Butyrivibrio fibrisolvens: one gene and its partner. The protein of the gene in region 1 binds, or shares a complex with, the protein of each later gene. Links are inferred from orthologs where the notes say so. Each region holds a gene or a part of one and is shown in the gene's direction. Other genes may lie near its edges.

Region 1 (3,319 bases):
TTCCTGACACCTGATGGAGATCATTACAGGACCAGGATGACACATACTCTTGAAGTTGCTCAGAATGCCAGAACACTTGCAAGAGCACTTAGACTGAATGAAGATCTGTGTGAAGCAATAGCTCTGGGACATGATCTTGGACATACGCCCTTTGGTCATGCCGGTGAAAGAGCTCTTAATGCTGTTAGCCCATACGGTTTCAGGCACAATGAACAGAGCCTTAGGCTTGTTACAATGCTTGAAAAAGAAGGTAAAGGACTTAATCTTACCTGGGAAGTAAGAGACGGTATTATAAATCATGAGATGGAACTTACACCTGCAACTTTGGAAGGCAGAGTTGTAAGGCTTTCTGACAAAATAGCTTATATTCATCATGATATGGATGATGCGATAAGAGGCGGTATATTAAGCCCTGATGATGTTCCGGAACAGATCAGCAAGATTGTAGGCAAGACCAACGGAGAATGGCTTGATACCTTTATCCATGATATTGTTGAGAACAGTACTGACAAGGACGACATCAGAATGTCGGACGAAGTCTACAATGCAATGCTGGAGCTGCGAAAGTTCATGTTTGCAAGAGTATATACCAACCCTGTTGCCAAAGGGGAAGAGGGCAAGGCGGTTGATCTTGTCAAAACATTATATGATTATTACTTACACCACGAAGACAGATTCCCGGGATATTTGAAGAATCTTTTGGACAAAGGTGAACCTATTGAGAAAGTCACCTGCGATTATGTCAGCTCTATGACAGATCGTTTTGCTATAGCGCGCTATGAAGAATTATTCATTCCTAAATCGTGGTCAGTTTATTAGAGGACATAGGGAGACGATAGTAATATAATAATCTAATTGCTATAGGATCCGCGAATTGGTGTCGCGAGCTCCACCAATATCGAACCATTAGTCACTCGCGGCATGAGGTTAATAATGCAGTTCACACCCGAGTTGATTGAAGAAATCCGCTCACGTAACGATATAGTAGATGTAATAGGACAATACGTCCATCTTGAAAAAAAAGGATCGAATTATATGGGGCTATGCCCCTTTCATAACGAGAAATCACCTTCTTTTTCGGTTTCCCAGAGCAAACAGATGTATCATTGTTTTGGATGTGGCGTCGGAGGAGATGTTTTTAGCTTCCTGCAGCGCTATAACAGTCTGACATTTCCGGAAGCAGTCAAGGAACTGGCAGACAGGTCCGGAGTTGCGCTTTCGGCAGCAGATGATACTGAAGAAGCCAGAAAAGAAAGATCCCAAAGGCAGCTATTATATGATATCAATAAAGAGGCTGCCAAGTATTATTTTTATGAGCTTCGTGGAACCGGCGGTAAGACAGGACTTGATTATTTCCAGAAAAGGAAATTATCAAACGAGACCATGCAGAAGTTTGGACTTGGCTATTCTCCTGTGGGAGCAGGTAATCTTGTTAATTATCTTAGGAAAAAAGGCTATTCTGATGAGATAATGATCCTTGCAGGGCTTGCCTCACATGATGAAAAAAGAGGAACGCATGATGTGTTCTGGAACAGAGTCATGTTTCCTATTTTTGATATAAATAACAGAGTTATAGGATTTGGCGGACGAGTATTAGGAGATGCCAAACCCAAATATGTTAATACCAATGACACGCCTATTTTTAACAAAAGAAGAAATCTATACGGTTTGTCTTTTGCCAAGAATTCAAAAGCCGGTAACTTCATATTATGTGAAGGGTATATGGATGTAATAGCTATGCATCAGGCGGGATTTACTCAGGCGGTAGCTTCGCTTGGAACTGCATTTACAGCAGAACAGGCCCAGCTTATAAAAAGGTATACACAGGAAGTTATCTTGTCGTATGATAGTGACGGCCCGGGAGTTAAAGCCGAGCTTAGAGCAATACAGATACTCAAAGAAGCAGGACTTCGTGGAAAAGCTCTTAACCTTGAGCCTTATAAAGATCCAGATGAATTTATCAAAAACGAAGGACAGGAAGCCTTTGAAAAAAGACTTCGAAATGCGGAAAACACATTTTTCTTTGAGATACGGATAATGCAAAGGGACTATGATATGACAGATCCTGCCGGCAAAACTGCGTATTACAGAGCTGTCGCAAGGCGTTTGTGCGAATTTAGTGAAAGCCTCGAAAGAGAAAACTATATTCAGGCGACGGCAGCCAAACTTGCAATTCCGATTGGAGATCTAAAAAATCTCGTTGTTTCGATAGCTTCTGAAGGCATAACTTCGAAGCAGTCAGGAAAGGATATTAAGGCTTATCAGAATCAAAGAAGGAGGGATCCCAAGGATAATATCCTTAGACCTCAACGCTTACTGCTTACATGGATTGCTGATGAACCTGATATTTATAAAATAGTCAAAAAATATATAAGTCCGGATGACTTTACCGATGAACTTTATCGTAAAGTCGCGGAGAAGATGTACGAAGGCCTTGACGCAGGAAGATTTTTGGCTGCATCCATTCTCTCTCTTTTTCCTGATGATGAAGAGCAGCAGTCGAGGGTATCGGAAATCTTCAATACCAATCTGGTCCGAATTGAGACCAGAGAGGAAAAAGAAAAAGCTTTGCACGATATCATTTATGATATCCGCAGAATGTCTTATGAAAAGAAAAAAAGTGAGATACAGCTGGGAGATGCAAACGCGCTTAAAACAATAGTGGACAGCAAAAAGAAGCTGGAAGAGCTGGCGCATAGTCGCATTGGACTTGACTGAAGATCACACGATACGGTTTTTTTAGAAGGTGCATATTTGCCCCAAGGGAGGAAAAAATGAGTACCAGTAAGAAGACGCTAAGTGATGACAAGAAGACAGAAAAATCAAAGGCAGTATCAAAGACAGACAAAGGTAAGACACAAAGTGCCAAAGAAGCTTCACCCAAGGCTAAGGATAAGTCTGTAAAGAAAGTGAGCGAAAAGGCAGAAACAACAAAAACAGGGAAGAAGGAAGTAAAAAGCAAAGTGAGTCAGACAAAAGCAACAAAGGAAGAAAAAGAAATCAAGGAAACAAAAACAACCAGCAAGACAACAAAGCTTAAAGCTACAACAAAGAAAGCGGCAGATAAGACTGCTGATAAAGTAGAAGATAAAGAAGTAAAGACTGCAAAGGCACAGGAAAAGGAAGTTAAACCTGTCAAGGCTGCAAAAGCGCCCAAAGCACCAAAAACTGACAAGACTCCTAAAGCAAAAGCCGATACATTAGAAAAAGATAATCAGTCATCAGGCGAAATGGATGAAGATGCTCAGGAAAGATTCAAGGTTAAGCTTAAAGAACTTCTTGCTCTTGCCAAGAAGAAAAAGAACGTACTTGAATATGA
Region 2 (3,200 bases), 630 kb from region 1 along the record:
CAGGGCTAGCTTTGTATGTACCGAATATCAGAATATGGTATATGTAAGTGCAAGATCGATTGATGAAGTCAACGTTCAGCTTGTCATGGAGAGACTTGGCGGTGGTGGTCATATGACTATGGCCGGATGCCAGATGGAAGGCATGACAGTTACAGAAGCTATAGGAATTATCAAGAAAACAATAGATACAATGATTGAGGAAGGTGAACTTAAATGAAAGTAATTCTTTTGGAAGATGTTAAATCTCTTGGAAAAAAGGGAGATATTGTAAAAGTAAGTGACGGATATGCTAATAATATGCTCTTTAAGCAAAAGCTTGGAGTAGAAGCAACCAATGCAAATCTTGCAAGACTTAAGGCTGAGCAGAAACATGATGCCAAGGTAGCAGAGGAGAAGCTTGAAGATGCTAAGGCATTTGGAGAAAAAATCGAGAAGGAACTGATCAAGGTTACTATCAAAACAGGAGAAGGTGGTAAAGTATTCGGATCAGTTTCTACTAAGGAAATCGCTCAGGCAGCAAAAACTCAGTTTGGTTTTGATATAGACAAAAAGAAACTTGTTCTCTCAGAACCTATCAAGGCATGTGGAACTTATGAGATCCCTGTAAAGCTTCATCCACAGGTAACAGCTAAGATCAGAGTATCTGTAACAGAAGCTTAAGTTTACGACAAAACTAATTCTCGGATCAAAGGATAATTATGGCAGACGAACAGTTTATGGTCAAAAGGGTTCCTCCGCAAAGTCGTGAGGCAGAGCAGTCTGTTGTAGGCGCTATGCTTATGGACAGGGAGGCGATAGAAGTTGCAACCGAGTACATAACGGGTGAAGATTTCTATGATCGCCAGCTTGGAACCTTTTTTGATGCATGTGTAGAACTTAATAAAGAGGGAAGACCTGTTGACCAGGTAACACTTCAGGAAAGGCTCAAAGACAAGAATGTTCCGCCGGAGTACGCTTCAACTGAGTATATTGTCAATCTTGTAGCAGCGGTTCCGACTTCGGCCAACGTCAAGTATTATGCACAGATAGTTGCAGAGAAGTCTACACTTCGAAAACTTATCAAAGTATGCGAAGAGACATCAAGTAACTGCTACGCAGGAACTGATAATCTGGAAACTATTCTGAATAATGTCGAGAAAGACGTTTTTAATGTAACGCAAAGAAGGGACAGCGGAGAGTTCGTTCCGATCAGGCAGATTGTTGTCAATGCCCTTAATAAGATAGCAACTGCAAGCCGTAATACTGGAACAGTTACAGGTATCGCAACAGGATTTACAGATCTTGACTATGATACTTCGGGATTTCAACCATCGGATCTTATCCTTATAGCGGCAAGGCCTTCAATGGGTAAGACAGCTTTTGCACTTAATATTGCAGAATATATGGCTTTTAGAAATAATGTTACTGCAGCTATATTCTCGCTGGAAATGAGTAAAGAACAGCTTGTAAACAGACTTTTTGCCATGGAATCCCATGTCGAAGCTCAGAATCTAAGAACAGGTAAGATGTCTGACGGTGACTGGGAAGCTCTGATTGACAGTGCTGATCTTATAGGCGGTTCTAACCTCATAATAGATGATACTCCTGGTATATCTGTACAGGAGATGAGATCCAAGTGTCGTAAGTACAAGATGGAGCATAATCTTGGAATTATATTCATTGACTACTTACAGCTTATGTCAGGAGGTGGAACAAGAGGATCGGAATCAAGACAGCAGGAGATTTCAGATATATCAAGATCACTTAAAGCTCTTGCCAGAGAGATCAATGTTCCTGTTGTTGCACTGTCACAGCTGTCACGAGCTGTAGAGCAGAGACCTGATCACAGACCCATGCTATCTGACCTTCGAGAATCCGGAGCTATCGAGCAGGATGCGGATATGGTTATGTTCATCTATCGTGATGATTACTATAATCATGATACTGAGAAAAAAGGTATCGCAGAGATCATCATAGCTAAACAGAGAAATGGCCCTATCGGAACGGTTGAACTTCTCTGGATGCCTCAGTTTACAAAGTTTGCAAATCTGGAGAGGCATTAAAAGGCAGATAAGATTTATAAGTCTTAATAAAAGAGAACGATTATTACCCGTAAGGATTCAGACAAAGATATAAAAGAATAAAGAATTGATGGATTAAAACAATATGTTAACATACATCAGTTTTTTAGCGGATTGTAGTGAGTTTACAATCCGCTTTTTTATCTGAAAATAATGTTTCGATTTTGTAAAAAAGACCGATAAAAAAACAGGTAAGCAAAATGCTTACCTGTTTAGTTCAAATTATTATCGATCAGTTTTGATCATAATTCAATCCGGATTTTATCAAAGATAAAATTAAATTGAATTATCCCTGAGAAATAGCTGAAACAGGGCACTGAGCTGCGCAAGAACCGCAGTCGATACATGTGTTAGGATCGATCTCGTACTGAGAAGCTCCCTGAGAAATAGCTGAAACAGGGCACTGAGCAGCACATGAACCGCAGCTGATGCAAGAATCACTAATAACGTATGCCATAGTAAAATCTCCTTCCTTACGAATGAATAAGTAATAATTACTAATGAGTTTGCCTTCTCATTATTTACTTTGTTGCAATCATAATAGTATATCAAAATTATGAATTTAGCAAGTTTGTTAGCACTGGCTAATGATGCTGCAAATAATCCTTATAGATATTGCACATATAGATACATTGTAAAAGTTTAAGAATTGTTAATAATCACCCACGTTGACATTGGCTGGGTCAAATGCTACTATGATATTTGCAGTAATATATGATATTAACGTCTATTTTTGTGCTCATTTCAGGCAAAATGATTTTTGCACAAATCGTTGTATCAGTTAATTTGCATAGAAATGTGGAATTTTTTACTATAAAATTTTCTCATTTCCGGAAACTGTAGATACAGATCAACATACCGGATCTGTATTGTAAAAATAAGGTAGGAGGAATAATAATGGCAAGAAACATGAAAACCATGGACGGCAATGAAGCTGCTGCATATGCATCATATGCTTATACAGAAGTTGCTGCCATGTACCCGATCACACCATCATCTGTTATGCCTGAGCATGTAGATGAATGGGCAACTGCAGGAAAGAAGAACATCTTCGGACGTACAGTACAGATTACAGAAATGCAGGCAGAGAGCGGCGCAGCCGGCGCTGTTCACGGATCACTTGTAGCCGGTGCCCTCACA

Evidence for each region.
Region 2: the proteins of dnaG (region 1) and dnaB are in contact, whole or in part, in a crystal structure (PDB 2R6A), measured with the Geobacillus stearothermophilus proteins. The link is inferred for Butyrivibrio fibrisolvens from one-to-one orthologs. Residues at the interface, in WP_049624496.1 of Geobacillus stearothermophilus: Lys456, Leu457, Leu458, Pro459, Ala460, Asn463, Ala464, Leu467, Leu535, Leu536, Ile537, Ala538, Gln544, Glu545, Asp548, Tyr549, His552; in WP_033016901.1 of Geobacillus stearothermophilus: Ser13, Glu15, Ala16, Gln18, Glu91, Leu92, Asp94, Ala95, Val96, Pro97, Thr98, Ala99, Ala100, Asn101, Tyr104, Tyr105, Ile108.

The regions. Positions count from the first base shown.
Region 1 is NZ_CP065800.1:1,786,532-1,789,850, forward strand. Bases 334-3,319 are described here. They hold dnaG (DNA primase), read left to right. Parts: upstream 334-921; coding sequence 922-2,718; downstream 2,719-3,319. Other genes in these bases: I7804_RS07275 (deoxyguanosinetriphosphate triphosphohydrolase), read left to right, coding at 334-819; rpoD (RNA polymerase sigma factor RpoD), read left to right, coding at 3,231-3,319. In the rest of the region: more of I7804_RS07275, read left to right, coding at 1-333. UniProt on the Escherichia coli protein: RNA polymerase that catalyzes the synthesis of short RNA molecules used as primers for DNA polymerase during DNA replication.
Region 2 is NZ_CP065800.1:1,152,240-1,155,439, forward strand. The notes cover bases 4-2,870. They hold dnaB (replicative DNA helicase), read left to right. Parts: upstream 4-698; coding sequence 699-2,042; downstream 2,043-2,870. Other genes in these bases: I7804_RS04725 (DHH family phosphoesterase), read left to right, coding at 4-217; rplI (50S ribosomal protein L9), read left to right, coding at 214-660; I7804_RS04740 (DUF362 domain-containing protein), read right to left, coding at 2,347-2,517. Also shown: more of I7804_RS04725, read left to right, coding at 1-3; nifJ (pyruvate:ferredoxin (flavodoxin) oxidoreductase), read left to right, coding at 2,958-3,200. UniProt on the Escherichia coli protein: The main replicative DNA helicase, it participates in initiation and elongation during chromosome replication. Travels ahead of the DNA replisome, separating dsDNA into templates for DNA synthesis.